4 regions of the Streptomyces sp. NPDC005408 genome follow, and region 1 is predicted to be linked to each of the others. Evidence: riboswitches for the same ligand, from Rfam matches in the RefSeq annotation. Region 1 holds a riboswitch; each other region holds the start of a gene.
The links. A riboswitch is a leader RNA that binds a small molecule or an ion and turns the genes downstream of it on or off. The one in region 1 is predicted to bind cyclic di-AMP.

Region 1 (7,185 bases):
GTACGAAGGCGATCGAGAAGCAGCGCGACTCGGTGACGGACGGCGTACCGCTGGGCCAGCCCGGCCTGGCCCTGGCCGCGAAGCTCGCGGGCCGGGTCCGTACCGCCGGCCTCGATGTGCCGCTGCCCGCCGGTGAGGGCATCGGCTACGAACTGCTCGCACTCGCCACCCGCGCGGAGGCCGAGGGCGCCGACCCGGAGGCCGCGCTGCGGGCCGCCGCCCGCGCCTACCGGGACGCGATCCGTGCCGTCGAGAGCCAGGTGTGAGTACGCAGCCCGAACTCTTCACCTGGGAGTTCGCCACCGATCCGTATCCCGCCTACGCCTGGCTGCGCGAGCACGCACCCGTGCACCGCACCCGGCTCCCCAGCGGGGTCGAGGCATGGCTGGTGACGCGGTACGGCGACGCCAAGCAGGCCCTCGCCGACCAGCGGCTGTCGAAGAATCCCGCGCACCATGACGAGCCTGCGCACGCCAAGGGGAAGACGGGCATTCCCGGCGAGCGCAAGGCCGAGCTGATGACGCATCTGCTGAACATCGATCCGCCGGACCACACCCGGCTGCGGCGGCTGGTGTCGAAGGCGTTCACTCCGCGCCGCGTAGCCGAATTCGCTCCGCGCGTACAGGAGTTGACCGACCGGCTCATTGACGGCTTCATTGAGAGAGGGGAGGCGGACCTGATTCACGAGTTCGCCTTCCCGCTGCCCATCTATGCCATCTGCGACATGCTGGGCGTCCCGCGCGAGGACCAGGACGACTTCCGGGACTGGGCCGGGATGATGATCCGGCACGGCGGAGGACCGCGTGGCGGAGTCGCCCGCTCTGTGAAGAAGATGCGCAGCTATCTCGCCGAACTCATCCACCGTAAAAGGGAAGAACCCGGCGACGACCTCATCTCGGGACTCATCAGGGCGTCCGACCACGGCGAGCACCTCACCGAGAACGAGGCAGCGGCGATGGCCTTCATCCTGCTTTTCGCGGGTTTTGAAACCACCGTCAACTTGATCGGTAACGGGGTCTATGCCCTGCTTCGGAATCCCGAACAGCGCGAGCGCCTGCAGCACTCGCTGGCCGCGGGGGAGACCGGGCTCCTGGAGAACGACTTCCTCGCGACGGCGGTCGAGGAACTGCTGCGCTACGACGGGCCAGTTGAGCTCGCGACCTGGCGGTTCGCCACCGAGCCGCTGTCCATCGGCGGGCAGGAGATCGCGGCGGGCGATCCCGTACTCGTCGTACTCGCGGCCGCCGACCGGGATCCCGAGCGCTTCGCCGAGCCGGACACCCTCGATCTCTCCCGGCGGGACAACCAGCATCTCGGGTACGGGCACGGCATCCACTACTGCCTCGGTGCTCCGCTCGCCCGGCTGGAGGGGCAGATCGCGCTCGCCACGCTGCTCAGGAGAATGCCGGACTTGCGGCTTGCGGGCGATCCGGCCGATTTGCGCTGGCGCGGGGGCCTGATTATGCGCGGATTGCGCACTCTGCCCGTTGAGTTCACTGCCCGACAGATCTGACGTGCTGTCAAGTCTGTGACTTTCACGTGATCTGCGCTGCATCGACTTGTGACTTCCGTTCGAATGCGGCTACTTTCACTGCCGTCTCAGCAGTCACGCGAAAGGCAACCGCATGCTTTCCGGCAATGGTCGACACCGCCGACCCCGTCAGGCTCCGGCCATTGTTGTCGCGGCAGGGGTGACGGGATCCGCCATCGCGATCCCCCTTCTCGGGGCCGGAGCGGCATCCGCCGCCGACGCCTCCATGTGGGACCGCGTCGCCGAGTGCGAGAGCGGCGGCGTGTGGAGCACCGACATCGACAACGGGTACTACGGCGGACTCCAGATATCGCAGGAAACCTGGCAGGCCTTCGGTGGTGCGGCGTACGCGCCCACCGCCGACCTCGCCAGCCGCTCGCAGCAGATCGCGGTCGCCGAGAAGATCCTCGACGTTCAGGGCCCCGAGGCGTGGCCCGGCTGCGCGGCGATCGCCGGGCTGAAGAACGACGGCGTCGCCACCGGCGTCGACCCGGGCACTGCGCCCCTGCCCGCGCCGAGCACCCCCGCCGCACCCGCAGAGCCCTCGACCACGCCCTCCACCTCCGCCAAGCCGTCCGCGGACCCGACGGCGACGCCCGACGCGGCGAAGAGCGCGGACGCGGATGCCGACAGCACCGGCGGCAAGCACCGCGGCGAGCCCGCTCCGGAGGAGACCGGGCCGGGCAATACGGACAATTATCGCGAAGCGGGGCGTCACGCCTCACGAGGTGATGGTCCGACACGTGACGAAGCGGACAAGGGTGATGCATCGGACGCCGCGCCGGGCGAGTACACCGTCCTGCCCGGCGACAGCCTCTCCGCGATCGTCGGCAAGGAGAAGCTCACCGGCGGCTGGACCGCGCTCTACGAGAAGAACCGCGAGACCGTCGGCGACGACCCCGACCTCATCCTTCCTGGCCAGAGCCTCGATCTGGGCCTGAAGTAAGGGCAGTTCACACCCGTATGTCCGAGTCTGAGTAAGTGAGACAAGGGTCTCTTTGTCCCAACTGACGCATCTGCCCCGGCGGAATCGCCCATTCCGCCCGTCACCTGCGGAAACGTATATGTCCCACTCGGCAGAATGGGCGATTTCTCCCCGATGTTCGTCTTTGAACATCGGGGAGAGCTGTGTCTACGGTCTGAACCGCTCGCCACCGCGGGCACCACTGACCGCAACGCCGAATCCTGCCGGCGGTCGGGGGGAGTAGTCGTCGCGCAGAGCGCCGAAGGCAGGAGCGGGGGACCCAAGGTAAGCGCCGGCCCAGGCCGTTGAGAGATCGACGGCGGACGACTGGCTTGGGGTGAAGTCGCGTGCAAGGACGTGCGACCGGGCAACTCACTTGGCCCGAACCCGACAGCTCACCTCGTAGGCGTCGGTGAGGAGTAGCTTCATGCTGTTTTCCAGCAAGTCCAAGCACCGCCGCCCGTCCAAGGCCACCCGTATCGTCGCGCTCGCCGGTGTCACCGGTGCCGCCGTCGCCGTGCCGCTGATGGGTGCCACCTCGGCCTCCGCCGCGACCGCCTCCGAGTGGGACCAGGTCGCGCAGTGCGAGGCCGGCGGCAACTGGTCCATCAACACCGGCAACGGCTTCTACGGCGGCCTGCAGTTCTCGGCTTCCACCTGGGCCGCGTACGGCGGCACGGCGTACGCCTCCACGGCCGACCAGGCCTCCAAGGCCCAGCAGATAGCCATCGGCGAGAAGGTCCTTGCGGGCCAGGGCAAGGGTGCCTGGCCGAACTGCGGCGTGAACCTGTCCAACGCTGCGTACGACGGCGGCTCCGCCACCACGCCGAAGGCGCAGCCGGCGGCCAAGCCCGCCCCGAAGCGCGCCGAGGCCCCCACCACGCGCTCCGAGCGCCCCGCCGCCCCGAAGAAGGCCGTGAAGAAGGGCGACGGCGAGTACAAGGTCAAGTCCGGTGACACGCTCGCCAAGATCGCCGAGGCCAAGAAGGTCAAGGGCGGCTGGAAGAAGCTGTTCGACCTGAACAAGGACATCATCAGCGACGCTGACGTCATCTTCCCGGGCCAGCAGCTCCACCTGAGCTGACCCGAGGACCGGAGCCCCAGGACTCCGGTGGACCCGGCGGACCACCGAACCCTGCGGACCCCCGTCCCCCCACAGCCACCCCGGTCCGGAGCGCCTCCCCCCCGTGCGCGCCGGGCCGGGGTTCTGTCTGTGCCCCTCGGCGCGTGACCCCTCAGTGCGTGGCCCCTCGGCTCGTGCCCTCTCCCGTTACCCCCAGGTAGTTCACGCGCTGTTTGTCCCGCGCCGAGACTCTTCATGCCCTTTTTCGTCCCAGCGGGCGGGCATCGGGCGGCCGATGCCGCCGGGCCGGTTAGGCTCATGTCGCAAGGCCAAAGAGACCCTGCACTTCAAGCGTCACATCCCAGAAGGAGATGCTCGTGCCGTCCATCGACGTCGTCGTAGCCCGGGAAATCCTGGACTCCCGAGGCAACCCCACGGTCGAGGTCGAGGTTGGCCTCGACGACGGCAGCACGGGCCGTGCTGCTGTTCCGTCCGGCGCCTCCACCGGTGCGTTCGAGGCTCTTGAGCTCCGCGACGGTGACCAGAACCGCTACCAGGGCAAGGGCGTCGAAAAGGCCGTCCTCGCCGTCATCGAGCAGATCGGCCCGGAGCTCGTCGGCTACGACGCCACCGAGCAGCGCCTGATCGACCAGGCGATGTTCGACCTGGACGCCACCCCGGACAAGTCCTCGCTCGGTGCCAACGCCATCCTTGGTGTCTCGCTCGCCGTGGCGCACGCCGCGTCCGAGGCCTCCGACCTCCCGCTCTTCCGTTACCTGGGCGGCCCGAACGCGCACCTGCTGCCCGTTCCGATGATGAACATCCTGAACGGCGGCTCGCACGCCGACTCCAACGTGGACATCCAGGAGTTCATGATCGCCCCGATCGGCGCGGAGTCCTTCTCCGAGGCCCTGCGCTGGGGCGCCGAGGTCTACCACACGCTGAAGAAGGTGCTGAAGACCAAGGGCCTGTCCACCGGTCTCGGCGACGAGGGCGGCTTCGCGCCGAACCTCGACTCCAACCGCGCCGCGCTGGACCTGATCCTCGAGGCCATCAAGGAAGCCGGTTACGCCCCCGGCAAGGACATCGCGCTCGCGCTCGACGTCGCCGCGTCCGAGTTCTACAAGGACGGCACGTACGAGTTCGAGGGCAAGTCCCGCTCGGCCGCCGAGATGACCGAGTACTACGAGGAGCTCGTCGCCTCCTACCCGCTGGTCTCCATCGAGGACCCGCTGTTCGAGGACGACTGGGCCGGCTGGAAGGTCCTCACCGACAAGCTGGGCACCAAGGTCCAGATCGTCGGCGACGACCTGTTCGTCACCAACCCCGAGCGCCTGGCCCGCGGCATCGACGACGGCGCGGCCAACGCGCTGCTCGTCAAGGTCAACCAGATCGGTTCGCTGACCGAGACCCTGGACGCCGTGGAGCTCGCCCAGCGCAGCGGCTTCAAGTGCATGATGTCCCACCGCTCCGGCGAGACCGAGGACGTCACCATCGCCGACCTGGCCGTCGCCACCAACTGCGGCCAGATCAAGACCGGCGCCCCGGCCCGCTCCGAGCGCGTCGCCAAGTACAACCAGCTGCTGCGTATCGAGGAGATCCTCGACGACGCCGCGGTGTACGCGGGCCGCTCGGCGTTCCCGCGCTTCAAGGGCTGACCAGCCCGTCGTCCGTACGTCCCCGGCCCCGGTCCCGTACCGTGTCCGGGGACGTACGTACGTAATGGGGAGGCGGCACATGGCCGGGAAGGACCGCGATCGGTTCTCCACCGCGACCAGGATTCGGCTGCTCGGTGAGCAGACCGCCGCTCGCGTCTACCGTTCCCAGAGCCGCCGCCAGGCCCGCCGCTCCCGGCTGACCGGACGCGCGGCCTTCCTGGCGCTGGTGGTCTGCTCGCTGGTCGTCGCGCTCGCGTATCCGATGCGCCAGTACGTGTCGCAGCGCGCCGACATCGCCGACGAGCAGCGCCGGACGGCGGACGCGCGGCAGAAGGTGGAACGGCTGCGGGACGAGAAGGCGCGCCTCCAGGACGACAGTTACGTCAAGCGGCTGGCCCGCGAGCATCTGCACCTGGTGCTCCCGGGCGAGATCGGATACACCATGATCGACCCCGAGGCGGCCGAGCGGCGCCGTATGGAAGAGGGGGCGGCCGACCGCCCCTGGTACTCCAACGTCTGGGACGGCGTCGACAACGCCGACCGCCGCCGCTAGCGCGGCAACCGGACGAACCGAACGAGAAGACAGACGCAGGCATGCAGACGCCCCCTCCCACCACCGAACCGACCGAGCCCACCGACGCGGACATCGCCGCGTTCAAGGAGCAGCTCGGACGCCCGCCGCGCGGGCTGCGCGCGATCGCCCACCGCTGCCCGTGCGGACAGCCGGATGTCGTCGAGACCGCGCCCCGGCTGCCCGACGGCACGCCCTTCCCGACGCTGTACTACCTGACCTGCCCGCGGGCCGCGTCGGCGATCGGCACGCTGGAGGCGAACGGCGTGATGAAGGAGATGACCGAGCGCCTCGCCACCGACCCGGAGCTGGCGGCCGCGTACGGCGCGGCGCACCAGGACTACATCGCGCGCCGTGACGCGATCGAGGTGCTGGAGGGCTTCCCGAGCGCGGGCGGCATGCCCTACCGGGTGAAGTGCCTGCACGTGCTGGTCGGGCACTCGCTCGCGGCCGGGCCCGGGGTCAATCCGCTGGGCGACGAGGCGATCGCGCTGCTGCCGGAGTGGTGGCGCAAGGGTCCGTGCGTGACGCCCTGCTCGGTGGAAGCAGAAGAATCGGTGGAAGCAGAAGAAGGGGACAAGACGTGACCCGGGTCGCCGCCATCGACTGCGGTACGAACTCCATCCGGCTGCTGATCGCCGACGTCGACCGGGAGACCGGTGAACTGGTCGACCTGGACCGGCGGATGATCATCGTCCGGCTCGGTCAGGGCGTCGACAGGACCGGCCGGCTCGCGCCCGAGGCGCTGGAGCGTACCTTCGCCGCCTGCCGCGAGTACGCCGCGCTGATCAAGGAGTTCGGTGCCGAGAAGCTGCGCTTCGTGGCCACCTCCGCATCGCGCGACGCGTCGAACCGCGACGACTTCGTACGGGGAGTGCTCGACATCCTGGGCGTGGAGCCCGAGGTGATCACCGGTGACCAGGAGGCGGAGTTCTCCTTCACCGGCGCGACCGGGGGGCTGCCCGGGCACGAGGAGCGGCTGGTGGTGGACATCGGCGGCGGCTCGACGGAGTTCGTGGTCGGCGACGACCATGTGCACGCGGCCCGGTCGGTCGACATCGGCTGCGTACGGCTGACGGAGCGGCACGCGCTGAGCGACCCGGCGACGCCCGAGGAGATCGCGGCCGTCCGCGCGGACATCGAGGCGGCGCTCGACCTGGCGGAGGAGACCGTCCCGCTGCGCGAGACCCGCACGCTGGTCGGTCTGGCCGGTTCGGTGACGACGGTGGCGGGGATCGCGCTCGGTCTGGACGCGTACGAGTCGGAGGCGATCCACCACTCGGTGATCTCCGTCGAGCAGGTCCGCGGGATCACCGAATCGCTGCTGAAGTCCACCCACGACGAGCGCGCGGCGATCCCCGTGATGCACCCCGGACGGGTGGACGTCATCGGTGCCGG
Region 2 (7,185 bases), on a different contig from region 1:
CACACCTGCACACCTGGGCAGACGGGGCCGGTACCCATCGGCCGTCCCGTGTGGAACACCCGCCTGTACGTCCTGGACGCAGCCCTCAAACCCTGCCCGCCCGGTGTCACGGGAGAGCTCTACCTCGCGGGCGTGCAGCTCGCCGACGGCTATCTCCGCCGCCCCGAACTGACGGCTACCCGGTTCGTCGCCGACCCGTACGGCCCCGACGGCTCCCGCATGTACCGCACGGGAGACCTCGCCCGCTGGACCGCCGACGGCGAGGTCACCTACCTCGGGCGCACCGATCAGCAGGTCAAACTCCGCGGCCAGCGACTCGAACCCGGCGAGATCGAGGAGCACCTTGCAGCGATGGACACGGTGACCGGCGCCTGCGTGATCGTGCGCGAGGACCGGCCGGGTGATCAGCGGCTCGTCGCCTACATCACGGGCAGCGGCGCCGTACCGGACCAGGAGACGCTGCGGGCGCGCCTTGGCACGGTCCTGCCCGAGTACATGGTGCCTTCGGCGATCGTCCGCCTCGACGACTTCCCCCTGAGCCCCAACGGCAAGCTCGACCGCAAGGCCCTGCCCGTCCCCGCCACCGACACGAAGAGCGACGGACGCGCCCCACGCAACCCCACCGAGGAGACACTGACGCGTCTCTTCGCCGAAGTGCTCGGCCTGGAACGGGTCGGCACGGACGCTGCCTTCTTCGACCTCGGCGGGACATCCCTGCTGGCCGCCCGTCTCATGTCCCGTATCCGCGAGACTCTCGGGTTCAGCGCGCCGATCGGGACACTGTTCCGGGCGCCCACACCGGCCGCACTCGCCGAGCGGCTCACTGACAACAGCGGTCCCGACACCGCGCTGGAGGTACTGCTGCCGCTGCGCGCGAGTGGCGACCACCCCCCGCTCTTCGTGTTCCATCCGGCCGGCGGAATCAGCTGGTGCTACTCGGGGCTGCTCCCCGGGCTGGGCTCCGGCCGGCCCGTCCACGGACTCCAGGCGCGCGGTCTGATGCACGACGACGAGACGCTGCCCGCCACGATGGACGACATGGCCGCCGACTATGTGGCCCAGATCCGCACCGTCCAGCCCCACGGCCCCTACCGCCTCCTCGGCTGGTCCGTCGGAGGCGTCATCGCCCACACCGTCGCCGTCCACCTTCAGCAGAGCGGCGAACAGGTCGACCTGCTGGCCCTGATGGACGCCTACCCGTCGGACCAGTGGCGTGACCTCGCCGGACCCACCGAAGCCGACGCGCTCAACGCCCTTCTCCGCATGGCCGGTTTCGAGGGCGGTGACGGCCTCACCCGGGACAGCGTCCTTGCCACCCTGCTCCACGAGGGAAGCGCGCTGGCGGCCCTTCCCGAACGGGTGCTGACCGCCGTACTCGGCATCGTCACCAACAACGCCCGCCTGATGCGCACCCACCGGCACCAGACCTTCGAGGGGGACCTGCTGTTCTTCACGGCGGCGGCGCCCCGGGCCGAGGACTGGCTCACCCCGCACGCCTGGCGGCCGTACATGACCGGGCGGCTCGACGAGCACCGGCTGGACTGTCTGCATCCCGAAATGACACAGCCTCGGCAACTCGACGAGATTGCCACCGTCCTCATGGCCCGGCTCAAGGAACTCGACACATGACCCAGCCCTGCCTGAAGGCACGCTTGCCGTACTCCTGATTTCAGGCCGGGGCATTTGCCGGCACACCACAAAACCCCGGATGTCAGCGAGATGTCAGACGAGGTGGAAAGACCGACAACCGACAAGCCCTGCCCGCATAGTGGGGCAGGGGCTCAGCCGAGGCGAATATCCATGGGTGCCACAAACCTGCACTCACTTCTTCTTCATTGTTCTGGAGGAACACGCATGTCCCGTAGCCGCCGCTCAATTCACCGCCGAGTCCTGCTTGCCGCCGCCATATCCGCAACCTGCGCGCTCGGCCCGGCCGGTGCGGCCATGGCCGCGGCCCCGGCGCAGGTCCAGACCCACCAGACGTCCTACACCGTGGACTCGGCCCAACTGGGCCAGGGGCTTTACCAGTCCGCCTACTCCGCACGGAACAACGTCCTGTGGGTCACCAGCTCGGTCGGATACCCCCCGGTCACCCAGACCCAGCTGCTCAAGGTGGACCCCGAGACCCTGAAGGTGAAGGCCGCCTACACCCCGCCGCTCAAGGACGAGGCCACCGGGGCGCGGGAAGCGATTTACGGGGTGGCGGTGGATGACGTGCACAACACCGTGTGGACCACCAACACGCTGGACAACTCCGTTGCCGTCTATAGCCAGCGCACCGGCGAGCACCTCGCCTCGCTGCCCGGCGTGAAGCACCCGCGCGATGTCGTCGTCGACCAGAAGCGCAACCTGGTGTGGACCGCCGGGCTCGAGGACGGCAGTGTCGTCGCCTTCGACAGCCGTACGTACCAGGAGAAGAAGCGGGTCACCGTCGCGGGCGCGACTCCCGCGGGCGTGGCTGTCGACGGGCGCACGGGCATCGTCTACGCGGCCGACCTGACGAATGGTCAGCTCATCGAGATCTCTCCGGCGTCCGACAAGCCCAGGCTGATCCCCGCGGGCAAGGGCACCATCGACGTGGCGCTGTCCGCCGACGGGCGGACCGCCTACGCCGTCAACCAGGGGAGCGGTTCCGTCGCCGTCATTGATCTGCAGGCGGGAGTGGTGCAGAAGGAGATCGCGACGGGAGCGGGCGCCCTCGCCGCGGCGACCGACCCTTGCACCGGCAATGTCTTCGTCGCCAACAGGGAATCCGGGACGACCACGGTGGTCGACCCCCGCAAGGGAATCGTTCTCGCGGACCTTGCGACCGGCGCGAACACCGACCATGTCGTCGTCGCCCACGGCACCGCCTATGTCGTCGACAAGGCGGCGGTCGGCGCGCAGGCCATGGACTCCGTCCACCGCATTCGCACCACCGGCTGACCGGCGCACAACGCAGCCTCGGGCGAGATCCGCCGCGTCGCACCGCACGGTGGTCGGCGCGGCGGAGCCGTGTGGTGAGCACTCGTGCCGCAGGCCGCCCGCTCCGATAACGCCCACGATGTCCGAAAAGGGCTGCATGGGCATTTCCTCTTTTTATGGCATCCGATGCCCGCATTAGAGAAAGTCGGGTGAATTCTCTTTATCTGGCGGACCGCCGCAAAGCGGACAGTTGCCCACTGCCACCAGTGAAATGGGTCACGTCTGTCAGGGCCTACGGGGGCGCCGCCGGGCCCAGTCCCGTTCTGCAGAAAGAGAGTTGAGTTTCCCGCTGGGGGCGGATGGCGGATTTTCTCCGGACGGATCCGCCTCGCGGATTGCAATTCGGAATTCAGGGCTTGTTTCACCCAGTCCATTTCGCTTACGGTCACCGCAACCCGGATGGACCGCCGAATCCTGCCGCCGTCCGGTAAACCGCACCCACTCACGTACGGCAGGAGCGGGGGACCCAGGTAAGCCGCCGATCCGGAAATCCGGAACGGCTAGGGGTGAAGTCGCGACCACACAGCGGCCGGGCATCTCCAGCCCGAACCCGACAGCTCACCTCGCAGGCGACGGAGAGGAATTCGTCATGCCCGCAAAGGGTAAGCACCGCCGTCCCAAGTCCAACTCGCTGACGCGTGGCCTTGTCGCCGCAGGCACGGGCGGGGCCGCACTCGTCCTCCCGGTGATCGGCGCAACCACCGCCGGTGCCGCGCAGACGGCGACGCAGCCCGCTCTCGCGGCAAAGGCTGTGACGGCGATCACGCCGGCCGCCGCGAAGAAGGCCCCCACGACCTATTCCGTCGTCGCAGGGGACTCCCTCGCCAAGATCGCGGACCAGCTCAACGTGAGCGGCGGCTGGAAGAAGCTGTACCAGGACAACCGCAAGGTCATCGGTGACAACCCGCGGATGATCCACCCCGGCCTCAAGCTGACCGTCGGCAAGAAGGCCGCCAAGGCGGCTTCCGCCTCCGATCGGGCCGACCGCTCGAAGCGCACGAGCACGCTGACCGCAGCGAAGAAGCCCGCCGCCTCGAAGCCCAAGGCGTACTCCAACGACCTCGACGGCTGGATCAAGGAGTCGCTGGACGTCATGGCCAAGCACGGCATCCCGGGCTCGTACGACGGCATCCACCGGAACGTCATGCGCGAGTCCTCGGGCAACCCGCTGGCCATCAACAACTGGGACTCCAACGCCCTGGCCGGAACCCCGTCCAAGGGGCTCCTCCAGGTCATCGACCCCACGTTCCAGGCTTATCACGTGCCCGGCACGTCGATGGACAGCTATGACCCGGTCGCCAACATCACCGCCGCGTGCAACTACGCAGCCGACAGGTACGGCTCGATCGACAATGTGAACGGCGCCTACTGACGGCTCGAGCTCATACGTCGCGGCGGTGCACGACGACCGCAGTGAGGACCGCCGCGACGGTCGGCCAGGCAGCGAACACGGTGGCGCAGGCTGCTCATTCCCCGCCCGTCGTCTTCGCTCCGGAGAGAAGTTCATCGGCAACCACCGTCAGCACATCGGGTAAAGCCCAGGCGAGGGCATCGACGGCTTGCTCGCGGTGTCCGTGAGCCCCGCCGAAGCAGCCGCGGCCAGCGCGGCCACCACCAACTCCACCCCAGTCATACCCGCCCCGTCGTTGAGCCGATTCGATTCGGCATCGTCCAGTCGCAGCAATCGTGACGGCACCCAGTCTGGCACCGCGCACCCCTTCGCATGACAGATGAGGCTTGATCGGCGTTCGTGATCGATCCCTCCGCACCGGGATACTGGTCAGTCCTGATCGACTCGCTGACCACGAGGAGCGGACACATGCCGGACACGGCACAGAAGAACGGCAGTTGGCGACGGGGCACGAGCGGGCGCCATGCCGTTGTCGTCGGGGGCAGCCTGGCGGGACTGCTCGCGGCACACGTACTGGCCGAGCACGCCGACAAGGTGACGATCGTCGAGCGCGACCAGTTTCCCGAGGGCCCCGAGACGCGTCCGGGCGTGCCGCAGGGGCGGCATGCCCATGTGCTGCTCGAGGGCGGACAGATCGCGCTGGACGCCCTGCTGCCGGGCTTTGTCTCCGAGTTGAGAGCCTCGGGTTCGCCACGGATCGGTCAGCCGGCGGACATGGTCCAGTGGCAGAGCGGCCGATGGTTCAGGCGCACGGAGGCGACCTCGTACATCTACACCGGCTCCCGTGGACAGATCGAGCACTTGGTGCGCGAGCGGTCCTGGCCAACCCGGCGATCACGACCGTTACGTCGACGGAGGCCGTCGGTCTGCTCGGTGACGCCTCCCGGGTACGGGGCGTGCTGCTGCGACGGCGCGGCGAGGGTGCCCGGGCGGTCGAGCAGCAGCCGCAAGAGATCGAAGCGGACCTGGTGGTGGACGCTTCGGGACGCGGATCGCGGGCCTCGCAGTGGCTGTCGGCGATCGGCGCCGAGCCCCCGGAGGAGGAGGGCATCGACACGGGCCTCGCGTACGCCTCCCGTATCTACCGCAACAAGAGCGACAACCTCGGCTCGGACTCGCTCGGTTACTACGTCTTCCCCAATCCCTCGCAGGTGTACGGGGGAGGGGTGCTGCCGCTGGAGGACGGCCGCTATCTGGTGATTCTGTCGGGCCTGCGGGGCGACGAACCGCCCACGGACGAGGACGGGTTCACGGCCTTCGCGGCCCGCTTCCCGCATCCCTTCATCCACGACTGGCTGCGCGAGGCCGATCCGGACACGCCGCCCTTCGGCTTCCGCCAGACATCGAACCTCCGCCGCCGCTACGACCGCCCGGGCCGCCGCCCCGCCGGTTTCCTCGCCACGGGCGACGCCCTGTGCACGTTCAACCCGATCTACGGCCAGGGCATGGCGGTCGCGGCAATGAGCGCGGTGGCGCTGCGGGACGCGCTGACCGATCCGCGACGTACGCCGACGACGCGATCGGTCCAGCAGGCGCTGTTCGAGGCGTCCCGCCAGGCCTGGGACATCTCGGCCGGCGCCGACAAGAAGATGCCGGGCGCGGTGGGCAACGCGGTCACCACCGGGCCCGCGGACCGCGCCGCGGGCTGGTACCTGAGGCGCGTCCAGCAGAGGTACCCGGGTGACCCCGTCGTGGGCCCGGCCTTCCGCTCCGTACTGACCCTGACCTCGCCGCTCACCGCCCTGTTCGCACCGAAGGTGGCCCGGGCGGTGGTCTTCGGACCCGTGCCCGCGACGCCGTCGGAGCCCCCGATGACGCGGGAGTCGACGCGCGCCTGAGGAACGGTCAGGCGGCGGGCTGCCGGACCAGGCATCACGCTCCGGCAGCCGCACGCCGGATCGCGTCGAGTGTGCGCGCCACGTCGTCGTCGGTCGTGGACCAGTTGCTCACCGAGATCCGCATGACGCGACGGCCGTGCCAGGTGGAGCCGCTGATCCATGCCGTGCCGTCGTCGAGCAGCCGGGTGAGCACCTGTTCCGTGCGTTCGTCGTTGCCGAACTCGGCGCAGACCTGGGTGAATACAACGTCGTTGAGGACCGTCGCCCCGTCGATCCCGGCGATACCGGTGGCGAACGAGGAGGCGTGTCGGCACAGCCGATCGACCAGGTCGGCCACGCCCGACCGGCCCAGCGACCTGAGCGCGGCCCACACGGTGAAGGCTCGGCCGCGCCGGGAGAGTTCGGGGACCTTGTCGATGGGGTCGCCGTGTTCGTCCTGGATGAGGTAGTCGCCGTGCAGGCCCATCGCTGCCCGGACCGCGGACGCGTCGCGCACGATGGCGAGGCCGCAGTCGTAGGGAACGTTCAGGGTTTTGTGGGCATCCGTCGCCCAGGAGTCGGCACGTGCGCAGCCCGCCGTCAGATGTGCGTATGTCGGTGAGGTGGCCGCCCACAGACCGAAGGCGCCGTCGATGTGCACCCATGCGTCTGCCTCACGCGCGGCGGTGATCGTCTCGGCGAAGGGGTCGAAGGCACCGGAGTGGATGTCTCCCGCCTGGAGGATCACCATCGTCGCCCGCTGCCCGCCGACCGCCAGGGCGTGCCGCAGAGCCTCGGGCTCGATGCGTCCCTGCTCGTCGGACTTCACCAGTTCGGGTTCGCCGAGACCCAGGTAGCGCAGCGCCAGGTCGATGGCCATGTGGCGGTCCTCGCCGACGACGACGTGTACGGGTGGCCCGCCTGCCAGCCCGTCTCGGGCGACGTTCCATCCTGCGCGCCGCAGCACCGCGTCGCGCCCGGCGGCGAGGCAGG
Region 3 (6,721 bases), on a different contig from region 1:
ACGGGGGAGTGCCGTGCCAGGGCACGCGAGCCCGGCAAGATCGGCCGGACAGGGCCTGGCGCCGGGCCGCACCAGGTCGCCGGGAGGCCGGCCGCACCGGGCCGCCCGGCGACCTGCCCGACGGGCCGCACCGGCGGCCGGGCCGGCTCCCCGCGCCTCACCCCATCGCTGTCACAGAGGCAGCAGATTCGGCCGCTTGGCCTCCACATGGTCGCCGGAGCTCTCGCCCCGCAGCCGCCGGCCGATCCACGGCACCAGGTGCTCCCGCGCCCACTGGATGTCGTCGCGGCGCACTTCGAGCGTGCCGCGGGGCGGCAGCGGCGGCCACGGCTGGTCGGGGTCGGCGGGCACCTCGATGCCGAGGACCTGGGCGGCGCGCAGCGCGACCCGGGTGTGGCCCTCGGGCGACAGATGGAGCCGGTCGGCGTCCCAGGCCCGCCTGTCCTGGACGGACTTGAGCGACCACAGATCGAGTACGGGACAGTCGTAGCGGTCGGCGATGGCCCGTACATGCGCGGTGTACGTGGCGATCTTGCCGCGCAGATGGCGCAGCACCGGCACGTCGCGGGTGTCGAAACCGGTCGTCACCATGACCTTCCCGACGACGCCTGTGAGGTCGGCGACCGCGCGCTCGAAACGCTCGGCCACGTTGTCCGGGTCGGTGCCCGGCCGGATGATGTCATTGCCGCCCGCGCAGAACGTCACCAGATCCGGGGCGAGTTCCTTCGCCCTGGGCACCTGTTCCTCGACGATCTGGTCGAGGAGACGCCCTCGCACGGCGAGATTGGCGTACCTGAAGGTGTGCTCCGGCATCCGGTCGTCGAGCAGGACCGCGAACCGGTCCGCCCAGCCGACGTACATCCCGTCCGGGCCGGGGTCTCCGACGCCTTCGGTGAAACTGTCACCGATCGCCGCGTACGACCCGAATCTGCCGCTGTTCTCTGTTCTCGAATCGTCTGCCACGAGAGCTAATCCTCCCCTTACGGATGTGACCTACGCGACCGTAAGGAGGGGTTGACGAGGGGTGATCTTTGCCACCGGTCAAGATTCGTCCAAGGCGGAATACGCCGAATCCCCCGCGCCGCGGGCTGCGGCACGAGGGGACGAGGTGTCGGACAGGCGTCAGATGGTGACGCCGTGCTGGCGCAGGTACGCCAGCGGGTCGATGTCCGAGCCGTAGCTCGGGCTGGTGCGGATCTCGAAGTGCAGGTGCGGGCCCGTGGAGTTGCCGGTGGTGCCGGAGAGGCCGATCTGCTGGCCGCCGCTCACGCTCTGGCCGGCGGAGACGGCCAGGGAGGAGAGGTGGGCGTACTGCGAGTAGGTGCCGTCGCTGTGCTGGATGACGACCTCGTTGCCGTACGCGCCGCCCCACCCGGCGGAGACGACGGTGCCCGGGCCGACGGCCTTGACCGTGGTGCCGGAGGACGCCGCGAAGTCGACACCGGTGTGGTAGCCGCTGGCCCACATCGAACCGGCGAGGTGGTACGGGGTGATGACCGTCGCGCTGTCGAGCGGGGTGGTGAAGCCGGAGGCGCTGGTCTGCGGGGCGCTCGCCTGCTGGGCGCTCTTCACCGAGCCGGAGTCGGAAGAGGCCTTGGACGCGGTCTTGGAGGAGGACCGGTCCCGCTTCTCCTCGCGGTGCTGCGACTTCTCGGGAGCCTTCGCCTTCGGCTTCGCGCCGAGGGTGAGCTTGAGGCCCGGGTGGATCAGCGAGGGGTTCTCACCGACCTGCTCGCGGTTGTCCTCGTACAGCTTCTTCCAGCCGCCGCGGACATCGTGCTCGTCGGCGATCTTGGAGAGATAGTCGCCCGCGACGACGGAGTACGTGGTGGGGGCGGCGGCCGGCTTGTGCGGGGCCTTGTACGCGGCCGGGGCGGCGGCCGCGGTCGCTGCCGTGTGCGACGAGGTCGCCGGGGCGATCGTGCCCGCGGCGTGGGCCCCGGTGGCGCCCATCAGCGGGATCGCGATGGCGGCGCCACCCGTGCCCGCGGCGACAAAGCCGCGCGTGATCGGGCTGGTCTTGGGACGACGGTGCTTACCCTTTGCGGGCATGGCGCATTCCTCTCCGGCGCCGGCGAGGTGAGCTGTCGGGTTCGGGCTGGAGATGCCCGGCCGCGCTGTTGCGCGACTTAACCCCGAGCCGTTCCGGAAGTCCGGAATCGGCGTACTTACCTGGGTCCCCCGCTCCTGCCACGCGTGGGTGGGTTCGAATTCCGGGCGGCGGCAGGATTAGGCGGTCCGTCCGGATTGCCGTGAACGTAAACGAGCCGAGCCGAATGGAACAAGCCACCGCAATTACGGATCACGAGCTGGCGTGATATCGCCGGAGAATTCCCGTTACGCTCCGTGGATCAATGATCTTCCCAGCCCCGCCGGACAACGGAATTCGGATCCGCCACACCGCCACACACCGTCACGAATATGATCCTGCTCACGGGTCGTGTCCCATCTCCATTGCAGACGGGGCACGATATGCCGAATCGTCCAATTCGGACAGAAGCATCATTCAATCACTATCGCCCTAACAGGCGCACTTACCTACCAGAACTGTCATTACCGAGGAATTGAGGGGCCTAGTTGTCCCTTTTCGTCCGCATCGTCCCGACCTTCTCGGCCGCGCCGACGATGCGCGCCGCCGCGGCTACGCCTGCCCCAGCCGCCTGGAGCTGCTCTCCCCGTACGCGGCGTCGCGCGACCGGTTGAGACTGCCGAGCGGACGGAAGGCATCGGTGGTCCGCCAGGGCGTGAAGGCGAGCTGCTCGATCCGGCGGGCCGTCCCCCTCGCCTGCTCGGAGTCGATGTCCTGGCCGGGGATGGTCAGTTCGGCGACCGGCACCGCGGGCGCCGTCTCCTCGTCCCACGCGTGGGACGCGTCCTCGACCGGTGTGGAGCGCTCGTCCACGAACCGCTGGAGGCAGAGCTCGAAGGCGATGTCGCCGTCGCGCAGCCGCCCGGCAAGCTCGGCGTGCAGATACTCCGGGTTCTTCCGGTCGGCCGGGACCTTGCCGCGGTCGGCTGCACCCGGCCCCGGCCGCAGCTGGTATTGCACGGGCCCGGCGCCGCCCCAGAGCACCGGCCCCTGCCCCCAGTACCGTTCCGTGGCCAGGCTGGTCACCCTGCGCCCCACCGCCCCCCGCAGCGTGCGCCGCATCCGGTTGGCCGTGCTCCAGCCGACCTCGCGCGGCAGCTTCACCAGGAGGCGCCAGGCGAACCGAAGCGGATGGGCCGCGCCGGCCATCACGGAGGCGAAGCCCACGAACTCCCGGGCGTTCGCCGCGTGCGAGGCGGGGAGGTTGAGCATGAGCAGATCGTGCCGCTCGTCCTCCGTGACCACGATCCGCACGGCGATCCCGCGCAGATCCCGTGCGGCGTCAGCCTGCGGGATGCCGGACGCGTTGGACATCCGCACCACTGCGCGGTAGGCGGCGCCGGGCTGGGCGTACCCCTCCCTCAGCTCCCGGGGCAGCTCGCCATAAAAACGCAGCCGCGCGTTGTCGACGGCGAGCGGGGCCTTGGCGTGGAAAGCGCGCACGGGCCGATTCAGTTTTCCACTGCGCTGATTCTCCGCCTGGACGCGCAGGATCTTCCGGGCCAGTTCCTCGAAGACCAGACGTTCGGCCTCGGCGCTGCCGCCTTCGTAACTCTCGTATTTCTCATGCTGCCTGGGATCGGACATCGTCCGTTCCTCCCAACCGTGGCAGGGGCTGCGACGCTACTCGGCGCTCCCGCCCACGGATACGCGATAATCGGGCCTGTTCTTCGATCAACTCCCGCTATTGACAAAGAAATCCGAAAAGGGCCGCGCCGCTGGCGGCCGGGGTGCGGCAGCGCGGGCCGGGGCCATGCACCCCGCCTGCCGTGTGCCGCACTGCCCCAGCCGCCCCACGCGCGCGAAGCGTTCATGGCCGGGTCCGGCCGGCGGCCAGGCTCTCAGCGCCGCCGCAGCCGGATCACCGTGGCGTCCATGTCGCCCTTGAGCCCGGTGTGCAGCCCGTGGTGCAGCAGTACGGAACCGCGGTGCACGGCACCGGTGTCCAGGCACTCGTAGACAGCCGTCGGATCGATACCGCGCAGCCTGAGCCGCGGCGGCTGTTCGCCGTAGTGCTGCGCCTGCAGCCAGGCGAGGACGACGGTCTCGTCGCCGCGTACGTACTGCACCGCGCTGAGCCCGCCTTCGGGCGCGCGCAGCCGGTGCAGCTCGCCGTGCTGCACCAGCGGCCTGATCTTCTTGTACAGCTCCACCCAGCGGCGCGCCTCGGCGAGCTCCTCGTCGGTCCACTCGGTGAGGTCTCCGCCGACCCCGAGCACCCCGGCCATCGCGCTGACGAAGCGGAAACGGAGCGTGCTGATACGGCCGTTGAGCTGGACATTGGGGCTGTCGGTGACCCAGGCCGCCATGACCCGCGCGGGATGCAGCTGGGTGAAACCCTGCTGGATGGCGAGCCGGTCCAGCGGGTCGGTGTTGTCGGAGGTCCACACCTGGTCGGTACGGGACAGTATGCCGAGGTCGATCCGGCCGCCGCCGCCCGAGCAGGACTCGAAGGCGACGGACGGGTGCGCGGCGCGCAGCCGGTCGAGCAGTGCGTAGAGCGCGTGGACATGCTCCACCCACAGCTTCTGCGGGTACTCCTCGCCGGGCCAGCCCGCGTCCGTGAAGCAGCGGTTGAAGTCCCACTTCACATAGTCGATGGGCGCGCTGCCGAGCAGCGCGTCCAACTGCTCCCACAGATAGTCCTGTACGTCCTGGCGCGCGAGGTTCAGCACGAGCTGGTTGCGGAACTCGGTCCTGGCGCGGCCGGGGTGGTGCTGCACCCAGTCGGGGTGCGCCCGGTAGAGATCGCTGTCGGCATTGACCATCTCCGGCTCGACCCAGATCCCGAACTGCATGCCCAGCGCGTGCACTTCGTCGGCGAGCGGCTTGAGCCCCTGCGGAAAGCGCTCGGCGTTGGGGGTCCAGTCGCCGAGTCCGGCGCTGTCACTGGTGCGCTGCCCGAACCAGGCGTCGTCGACGACGAACAGCTCGACACCCATGGCCGCGGCCCTCTGCGCGAGCGCCCGCTGCTGCTCCTCGGAGATGTCGAAGCCGGTGGCCTCCCAGGAGTTGTAGAGGACCGGGCGCTCGGTCGCCGCATCCGGAATGACATGCGCGAGCTGCCAGGCGTGCCAGGCCCGGCTTGCCCCGCCGAAGCCCCCGTCGCTCCACAGCCCGGCGAAGACGGGCGAGGTGTAGGACTGGCCGGGCGCGAGCAGCAGCAGTCCGGAGTCGTCGTAGCCCGCGCCACCGGTGATCTGCACCAGGCCGTCGGGCAGTTGCTGTACGGAGATCCGCCACGATCCGGACCAGCCGAGCGCCACGCCGTACACCTCGCCGCGCTCCTCGGTGGCCCCCTCCGCGTCCAGCGCCACCCATGGCAGATGCTGGTGCCCTGTGTGCCCGCGGCGGCTGCCGATCACCTTCTCTCCGTACGTCAGGTCCGACCGTACGAGCAGGGACTCGGCCGCCCACCGGCCGTGCAGCTGGCTGAGCCGCCAGCCGTCGCGCTGCGGCAGGGTCCAGGCGGCGGCATCGGCCCTCAGGAGTTGCAGATCGGGCCCCTGGCCCTCATGCGCGACGGTGACCCAGCGTTCGATCACATCGGCGTCGTCACGCATGCGGTGGTGCAGGGTGAGGCCGAGTCCGTGCACGGCGTCGGTGAAGCGCAGCCGCAGCTCGTCGCCGTCCACCTCGGCCCGGTCGAAGGTCCACTCGGTGCCGCGCACCTCAGCCGTACGGACGGACAGCGACGGCCGTACGAAGCGGGGCCCGCCCTCGACCGGATACTCCTCATGCCCGTCGAGCTGGGACTCGAACGGCCAGTACGGCGGCGGGCCCTGGGCCGCGAGCGCCTCGGCGTCGGCGCCCGAGATCCGTGGCCCCCAGTGCAGATGCAGCAGCTCGTCGCCGTCCGTGAGGTGCAGTGCATAGCTGCTCGTCGGTCCCGAGAGAACCCACGTACGTCCGCTGCCAACGCTCTCAATCATCCCGACCCCTCAGATTCTCACAGGTCCGCACAGGCCCGCACATCATCCGACGGGAGTCGCCGCCTGTGCAACGCCCTTGGAGATACGGCCCGAATTGATTGCGCGCTGAATGAATGTCGTATCGTCGGGAACGCGCCATCGTCGGCGAGAGCGCCGACGGCAGTCACCTCAGGAGCCCCCGTGACGCAGCAGCTGCCGCAGGCCCCCGCGACAGAGCCCGAGCTGACCGGAGTGCGCAATTTCCGGGACGTGGGCGGCCTGCCGACCGTGGACGGCAGGCAGGTGCGGCACGGGCGGCTCTTCCGCAGCGGTCATCTGGCGCACGCCACCGAGTCCGACGCCTCATTCCTCTCCACGCTCGGTCTGCACACGATCTTCGACTTCCGCAATGCCGCCGATATGCGTCTCGAGGGCCCTGACGTCGAGCTCCCTGGCGTACGGAACGTCAATCTGCCGCTCACCGACCCGGCCGACGGCGCCGAGTTCTGGAAGATGGTCCGGGACGGCGATCTCGACCAGCTGCGCTCGATCCTCGCGGACGGGAAGGCCGCCGGCCGGATGTCGGCGTCGTACCGGAAGATCATCAAGGAGCGCACCGCCGATCACAGCAGGGTGCTGCACGCACTGGCCGAGGACAGCGTCCCGGCGCTGATGCACTGCGCGGCGGGCAAGGACCGCGCCGGCCTGTCGATAGCGGTGT
Region 4 (7,185 bases), on a different contig from region 1:
GCGGTGTGCAGTGTCATCAGGGTGATGACGCCGGAGCCGTCCTCGTCCTCGTCGGGGATCTGGTCGGAGTCGGCGACGAGCGCCACCTTCTCCAGGAACTCGGCGAGCGTGCCCGCGCCCTCCTCCTCGGCGCGGTCCTGCTCGAACTCCAGCGCCACGGCGGCCAGTTCCTGGAGGTTCTCGATACGTGTCTCGTCCTGCGGGTCGGTCGATGCCTGCAGCTCGGCGAGATAGCCGGTGCGCTCCAGGACGGCCTCCAGAACCACCGCCGGGCCTGCACCCGAGTCGACGACCGTACGCAGCTCCTCCATCAGCACGTTGAAGCGCCTGACGGCGTTGGCGGAGCGGGCCGCCATGCCGTACGCCTCGTCGACGCGCCGCAGCGCCTGCGGGAAGGTGATCTTCTCGCGCAGCGCGAGCGCGTCGATCATCGCCTCGGCGCGATCACCGATGCCGCGCTTGGGGACGTTCAGGATCCGGCGCAGCGGCACATTGTCTTCCGGATTGGCGAGCACCCGCAGATACGCCAGCACATCGCGGACCTCCTTGCGCTCGTAGAAGCGCACTCCGCCGACGACCTTGTACGGCAGTCCGACGCGGATGAAGATCTCTTCGAAGACACGGGACTGGGCGTTCGTACGGTAGAAGATGGCGACGTCGCCCGCCTTCGCGTCGCCCGCGTCCGTCAGCCGGTCGATCTCGTCGGCGACGAACTGCGCCTCGTCGTGCTCGGTGTCGGCGACATAGCCGGTGATCTGCGCGCCCGCGCCCGCGTTGGTCCACAGGTTCTTGGGTCGGCGGCTTTCGTTCCGCTCGATGACCGCGTTGGCTGCGGAGAGGATCGTCTGCGTCGAGCGGTAGTTCTGCTCGAGCAGGATCGTCGTCGCGTCCGGGTAGTCCTCCTCGAACTGGAGGATGTTGCGGATGGTCGCGCCGCGGAAGGCGTAGATCGACTGGTCGGCGTCGCCGACGACGCAGAGCTCGGCCGGCGGCAGGTCCTCGTACCCCGTACCCACCAGCTCGCGTACGAGTGTGTACTGAGCGTGGTTGGTGTCCTGGTACTCGTCCACCAGGACGTGGCGGAAGCGGCGCTGGTAGTGCTCGGCGACGTCCGGGAACGCCTGGAGCAGATGCACCGTCGTCATGATGATGTCGTCGAAGTCCAGGGCATTGGCCTCGCGAAGCCTGGCCTGGTACATGCGGTACGCCTCGGCGAGCGTCTTCTCGAAGCCGTCGGCGGCCTGGTCGGCGAAGGTCTCCTCGTCGATCAGCTCGTTCTTCAGATTCGAGATCTTCGCGCTGAAGGACTTCGGCGGGAACTTCTTGGGGTCGAGATCGAGATCCCGGCAGACCAGCGCCATCAGCCGCTTCGAGTCCGCCGCGTCGTAGATCGAGAACGACGAGGTGAAGCCGAGCCTCTTGGACTCGCGGCGCAGGATGCGCACGCACGCGCTGTGGAAGGTGGACACCCACATGGCGTTGGCGCGCGGCCCGACGAGCTGCTCGACGCGCTCCTTCATCTCGCCGGCGGCCTTGTTGGTGAACGTGATCGCCAGTATCTGGCCGGGGTGGACGCTGCGGGACCCCAGCAGATGCGCGATCCGGTGCGTCAGCACCCGGGTCTTGCCGGACCCGGCCCCGGCGACGATGAGCAGCGGCGAGCCGGTGTGCACGACGGCCGCGCGCTGCTCATCGTTCAGCCCTTCCAGCAGGGCGGCGGGGTCCACGACCGTGCGCGGCGCGCCGTCGCGGTGGTACGGATCGCGGGCCGGAGGCACGTCGAACGCGCCCTGGAAGAGATCGTCCGGGATCTCCTCCTGGGCCGAGTCCTCGGGCGGTGGCGGAGGGTGCTCCGAGCTGGGCTGGAGGTCCGCCAGGAAGCTGTCGTCAAAGAGGCTGCTCATCGCTCTACGAGTCTAGGCCGCCGCACTGACAGCTTGCCGCCGCATTCGGCCACCACCCTCCGTAACCTGGCAGCACCTCCTGGCAACCCTGCGTGATCGGGCCATGTCGTCGGGTCATCATCCGGAACACACAGATCCGTCGATGAGTAAGGTCACGAAAATGTATCGGGCATTTCGAACATCAACCTTCACAGCAGCCACACGAGTTGGCTAGCGTGCTCGATCAGGCGGCCCGTACCCCCCTGGCGATCCACGCCACATCGGGCAGCTCGCGCCGAATTCGGGCTTTCCGCAAGGAAGTTCGGAACCGGGGACCCACTATGCACAACCGGGGTGAATCGGACCGTGCTCCATTCGGTCCGTAGGGCGATCTTCCGTTCCGCCCGAACCCGACAGCTAACCCGGTAGGCGGTCCACGGAAGAAGGAGATGCCGGCCTTGGCCTCGCATCGCAAAGAACGCAGCCGTACCGCGAAGACCTCGCCCGCCGTCGGGCTCACGACGGCGGCCATCGCCGGCGTCACCCTGCTGTCGACGCAGAGCGCCAACGCCGCGCCCACCGAACCGAAGCCCTCCATCGAAGAGGTGCAGAAGAAGGTCGACGACCTCTACCGGCAGGCCGGCACCGCGACCGAGAAGTACAACAAGGTCAAGGAGTCCACCGACGAGAAGCGTCGTGAGGTCGACGAGCTCCTCGACGACGCCGCCAAGCGCACGGAGAAGCTGAACGAGTCCCGCAGGGCGCTCGGCAACTACGCGGCCGCGCAGTACCGAACGGGCGCGGTCACCCCGACCGCCGCGCTGATCTTCGCGGACAGCCCCCAGGCGTACTTCGACCAGACGCAGCTGATGGACCGGATGACCGACCGTCAGCGCACCGTGATCGACGACTACGAGACCCAGCGGGCCGCGGCCGCCAAGCAGCGCGCGCAGGCGACGGAGAAGCTCGATTCGCTCACGCTCTCGCAGAAGGCCCTGCGCACCAGCAAGCAGGTGGTCCAGACGAAGCTCGCCGAGGCGCGCTCGCTGCTGTCGAAGCTGACCGCCGAGGAGAAGGCGCGGCTCGCCGCGATCGAGCGCCAGAAGCAGGAAGAGGCCCGCCGCAAGGCCGAGGCGAAGGCCAAGGCGGAGGCGGAGGCCCGCGCCAAGGCGGAGGCGGCGCGCCGGCAGCAGGAGGCCGACAAGGGCACGGGAACCGGAACCGGTACGGGCACCGGCACCGGCACGGCCGACGGCACCTACGCGGCCAAGGCCGACAAGGTCCTCGCCTTCGCCCGCGCCCAGACGGGCAAGCCGTACGTCTGGGGAGCGACCGGCCCGAGTTCGTACGACTGCTCGGGACTGACCCAGGCCGCCTGGAAGGCGGCCGGCGTGGACCTGCCGCGCACCACCTGGGACCAGGTGAAGGTGGGCACGCGGGTCGAGACCAAGGATCTGCTCCCGGGTGACCTGGTCTTCTTCTACGACGACATCAGCCACGTCGGCATCTACATCGGTGACGGCAAGATGATCCACGCGCCGAAGCCCGGTGCGAACGTCCGCGAGGAGTCGATCTACTACATGCCGATCTACGGCAGCGTGCGCCCCGCGTAACGCCGCCGACAGCCGAACGCCCGGGCCTCCGAAGCGCGCCCGGGCGTTCTCATGTCCGAGGCATCACGTCCACAGCGGACCCCCGGCAGAGACTACGTCCACAGCGTCGCGATGAAGATGTTCGCGACGGTCAGTCCGCCCACCGCCCCGAACAGCGCCTTCTCGGCCTTCTCCTCGTCACGCTTGACGTAGACCACCCCCAGGATCACCACCAGGATCGCCAGCTTGATGCTGATCTTCAGGTTGTTGACCGGCTGGTCGTCCGCCTGGTTCAGGCCCACCAGCACCACGCCCGTGATCAGCATGGTCAGCGCCCCGTGCAGCATCGCCGGGCTGAAGCGCGCCGCTCCCGCGCTCATCGCCTTCATCTGGGTCAGGAAGCCGCCGAGCAGCGACGCGATGCCGATGATGTGCAGGGCGACGAAGACATTGATGAGTACGTCCATGAGGCGGAGCCTAACCCTCCCCATACCACCGCCCTTTGGGCTGGTGTGCCTCATTCGCCGCATCGGTCACAGCGGTACCGCGGTTGGGCCGATGCCATCACGTCTGCTCTCAGAAACCGATCCCAACTGTCCACTTTTGGGCACTATCGGTCCTTACGCCTCTTTCCCGTGACCTCCAGGTTTACCGTCCTCCCTCAGGTGACCGACTCCCCACCGCCGCCGGGCTCCCGGGCGGCCGTCGGACACCACCGCCGAGAGATCCGGCGGCGGACCGCTCCCCCTGTGCGGACCGCCGTCGGACCGGCCTCGGACCGCAGGAAAGACGGAAGGACGTGGACGCCCTCGTGGCAGCGCACCGGAAACCGAAGCAGCATCCGCTCACCGGGCCCGCGGCGCGGACCGCCGCCACCATCGCGCTCGCAGGCGCCGCGACCGCCACCGCATTCGACGGCACCGGGCACGCCGAACCCGTCCTCACCCCCGCACAGATCAAGGCCAAGGTCGACAAGCTGTACGAGGAGGCCGAGGCCGCCACCGAGAAGTACAACGGCGCCAAGCAGCAGACCACGAGCGCCCGCAGGTCGCTGGACGAGCTGCGCGACGAGGCCGCCCGCAGGACCGAGCGGCTCAACACCTCGCGCAACGCACTCGGTTCGATCGCCACCGCCCAGTACCGCGCCGGCGGCATCGACCCGGGGCTGCAGCTCGCGCTGACCTCCGACCCTGACGAGTATCTGGAGCGGGCAGCGCTCGCCGAGCGGGTCGGCACCCGGCAGGCCGACGCCATCGCCGGGGTGCACCAGCAGCTGGTGGAGATCGCCCGGTTGAGGGCCGAGGCGGGCGAGCGTATGGGCGCCCTCAAGGCCCGGCAGACCGAGCTGGCCAGGAACAAGGCGACAGTCCAGGAGAAGCTCTCGGCCGCCGAACGCCTGCTGGATCAGCTCACGGCCGAGCAGCGCGCCTCCTACGACACCTCGCAGGGGACTTCCTACGGGGAGGCGTCGGGCACACGCGCGGACCGTTCCGCTGCCCCCCGCGGCTCCCTCCAGGCCCCCAACCCCCGTGCCGCACAGGCCGTCGCCTACGCCTACGGGGCGCTCGGCAAGCCGTACGTCTGGGGCGCGACCGGGCCCACCTCATTCGACTGCTCCGGGCTCACCCAGGCCGCCTGGCGCTCCGCCGGAGTCTCGCTGCCGCGCACCACGTACACCCAGATCAACGCGGGCCGCCGTGTCTCCCGCTCCGAACTCGCCCCCGGCGACCTGGTGTTCTTCTACTCCGGCGTCAGCCATGTCGGCCTCTACATCGGCGGCGGGCAGATGATCCACGCGCCCCGCCCAGGGGCCCCTGTCCGCGTCGCCCCGATCGACGAAATGCCCTTCGCGGGGGCTGCCCGTCCCGCGTAGGATCCCCGGCGTCCCAAGATCCCGGTCGCGGCAGGAGCCCGAAGTGGACGTCGACATCCAGAACTACGTACGCACCCTCACGCTCCGCTCCCCCGATCATGTACGGGTCGGCCCCTTCACGGTGCGCTACAACCCCAACTGGTCCATCCCGCCCGCGAATTACGCCATACCGGATCACGGCGCAGAGCCGACCACCGAAGAGATCGACGCGCTGGTCGCCGTCTTCCGCGAGCGGGACCGGTTGCCGCGCCTGGAGTTCCTGCCGTCCTGCGCGCCCGAGGTCGAGCCCGCTCTGCTCGCCGCCGGCTTCACGGTGGTCAACCGCGCCCCGGTCCTGGCCTGTTCGCCCGGCTCCCTCGTCACGCCCGCACCGCCGGCCGGAATCTCCGTCGGCGAGCCCTCCGACCTGACCGGATTCACGGCCGCGGCCGCCGTGCAGCATCTCGCCTACGGCGATACGGGCGAGCCGACCGAGGGCGAGATCGCCTGGCTCCGCGGGGCCCACGAGGGCGGCGGGGTCGCGGCCCTCGCCACGGACGACAAGGACGGGACCACGGTCGCCGCGGGCGGCTGCTCCATTCCGGTCGGCGGGCTGAGCGAGCTGGCCGGTCTCGCGGTCGCCGCGTCGCACCGCCGCCGCGGCATCGGCGCCGCCCTCTCCGCGTATCTCACTGCCACGGCCTTCGACCGCGGCTGCCAGGTCGTGTGGCTGGAGCCCGGTGACGCGGACATCGAGCGGATCTACGCGGGGATCGGCTACCGGCGGGTCGGCGCCAAGGCCGACATGATTCTGGACGCCTCCCCCCGGTAGGCCACGGCCACAGGCCCGGTGCTACTCCAGCAGGCCGACGGGGCTGCCGGCGACCTCGCCGTCCAGCTTCCGGTCCTCGCTCTGCCCCCGGGCCTGTCCCACGGCCTCGCCGTCGCGCTGTCCCTCGTGCTGGGTCATGCCCTGCAGATGCATCTGCCGCGTCAGCCATTCGAACGCGTACGGCAGTTCCCTGCCCCACACGTGGGTCAGGTGCCCGCCCGTCGTCTTGCGCACCTCGATCTTCGTCGGCGGCTTGGCCGCACGCTGGAGCGCGAGACCCGGCAGATATCCGTCCGCGCCCTCCCCGGTCGCGAAGAGCGAGACCCGCGGCGGCTTCTTGGCCGACTTCAGGATGTGCAGGACGTTGTTCTCACGGCGCAGCTCCGGGTCGGAGCCCGTGATCGAGTCCTTCTCCGCGGCCGGGTCGTTGTAGCCGGAGAGGCTGATGGCCGCGCGATAGCGGTCGGGGTGCTGGAAGGCCAGCTTGGCCGCGCCGTGCCCCCCTGCTGAGTAGCCCGCGATGGCCCAGCTGTCGGGCTTGAGGGAGACCCGGAAGTTGTCGCTGATCATCTTGCGTACGTCGACGGTCAGCCAGCTGTCCGCGTTGACCGTGCCCGGGATGTTCGCGTACCCGGGGTCGGAGGCGCCGAGCAGCATGGTGCGGGGCGCGACAAGTATGAAGGGGGCGACCCTGCCCGACTCGATGAGCGGCTGGATCTTCGACTGCACCTGCATCGCCCGGAACCAGCTCTTCGAGGTGCCGGGGAACCCGGCGAGCAGCTCAACGACCGGGAACTGCTTGTTGCGGTACGCGGGCTCGTCGTACTGCGGCGGCAGCCAGACGTAGACCTCGCCCTCAACGCCCGAGATCCCGCCCTTGAGATAGGTGCGGCGCAGCCCGCTGCCGAGCGAGGGGTCATCGACCTTGTCGAACTTCTGATGCATCGTCGGCAGCGAGGAGATCTGCCGGCCGCCGGTGCCGCTCGGCCCGAGGTCGACCGCGTTGTTCACATGGTTCGACGTGCC

Region 2: it holds a riboswitch for cyclic di-AMP, as region 1 does, so the genes downstream of both, ABZS64_RS19645 (LysM peptidoglycan-binding domain-containing protein) here and ABZS64_RS02575 (transglycosylase family protein) in region 1, are expected to answer to the same signal.
Region 3: it holds a riboswitch for cyclic di-AMP, as region 1 does, so the genes downstream of both, ABZS64_RS38775 (LysM peptidoglycan-binding domain-containing M23 family metallopeptidase) here and ABZS64_RS02575 (transglycosylase family protein) in region 1, are expected to answer to the same signal.
Region 4: it holds a riboswitch for cyclic di-AMP, as region 1 does, so the genes downstream of both, ABZS64_RS05925 (NlpC/P60 family protein) here and ABZS64_RS02575 (transglycosylase family protein) in region 1, are expected to answer to the same signal.

Annotation. Positions count from the first base shown of each region.
Region 1 is NZ_JBEXEX010000002.1:114,275-121,459, reverse strand. Features, by position in the region: gene ABZS64_RS02590 (nucleoside triphosphate pyrophosphohydrolase) at 1-266, shown strand, start outside; gene ABZS64_RS02585 (cytochrome P450) at 263-1,513, shown strand; gene ABZS64_RS02580 (transglycosylase family protein) at 1,626-2,477, shown strand; cyclic di-AMP (ydaO/yuaA leader) riboswitch at 2,743-2,919, shown strand; gene ABZS64_RS02575 (transglycosylase family protein) at 2,923-3,579, shown strand; gene eno (phosphopyruvate hydratase) at 3,930-5,216, shown strand; gene ABZS64_RS02565 (septum formation initiator family protein) at 5,296-5,769, shown strand; gene ABZS64_RS02560 (DUF501 domain-containing protein) at 5,811-6,374, shown strand; gene ABZS64_RS02555 (Ppx/GppA phosphatase family protein) at 6,371-7,185, shown strand, end outside.
Region 2 is NZ_JBEXEX010000019.1:58,332-65,516, forward strand. Features, by position in the region: gene ABZS64_RS19635 (amino acid adenylation domain-containing protein) at 1-1,629, shown strand, start outside; gene ABZS64_RS19640 (YncE family protein) at 1,855-2,925, shown strand; cyclic di-AMP (ydaO/yuaA leader) riboswitch at 3,390-3,549, shown strand; gene ABZS64_RS19645 (LysM peptidoglycan-binding domain-containing protein) at 3,554-4,336, shown strand; partial or broken gene ABZS64_RS19650 (FAD-dependent monooxygenase) at 4,784-6,213, shown strand; gene ABZS64_RS19655 (pyridoxal-dependent decarboxylase) at 6,248-7,185, opposite strand, start outside.
Region 3 is NZ_JBEXEX010000109.1:491-7,211, reverse strand. Features, by position in the region: gene ABZS64_RS38780 (SGNH/GDSL hydrolase family protein) at 172-963, opposite strand; gene ABZS64_RS38775 (LysM peptidoglycan-binding domain-containing M23 family metallopeptidase) at 1,123-2,052, opposite strand; cyclic di-AMP (ydaO/yuaA leader) riboswitch at 2,057-2,213, opposite strand; gene ABZS64_RS38770 (hypothetical protein) at 2,642-3,676, opposite strand; gene ABZS64_RS38765 (alpha-galactosidase) at 3,931-6,021, opposite strand; gene ABZS64_RS38760 (tyrosine-protein phosphatase) at 6,202-6,721, shown strand, end outside.
Region 4 is NZ_JBEXEX010000004.1:119,117-126,301, forward strand. Features, by position in the region: gene pcrA (DNA helicase PcrA) at 1-1,904, opposite strand, end outside; cyclic di-AMP (ydaO/yuaA leader) riboswitch at 2,167-2,330, shown strand; gene ABZS64_RS05925 (NlpC/P60 family protein) at 2,333-3,496, shown strand; gene ABZS64_RS05930 (hypothetical protein) at 3,589-3,942, opposite strand; gene ABZS64_RS05935 (NlpC/P60 family protein) at 4,287-5,348, shown strand; gene ABZS64_RS05940 (GNAT family N-acetyltransferase) at 5,392-6,159, shown strand; gene ABZS64_RS05945 (alpha/beta hydrolase-fold protein) at 6,181-7,185, opposite strand, start outside.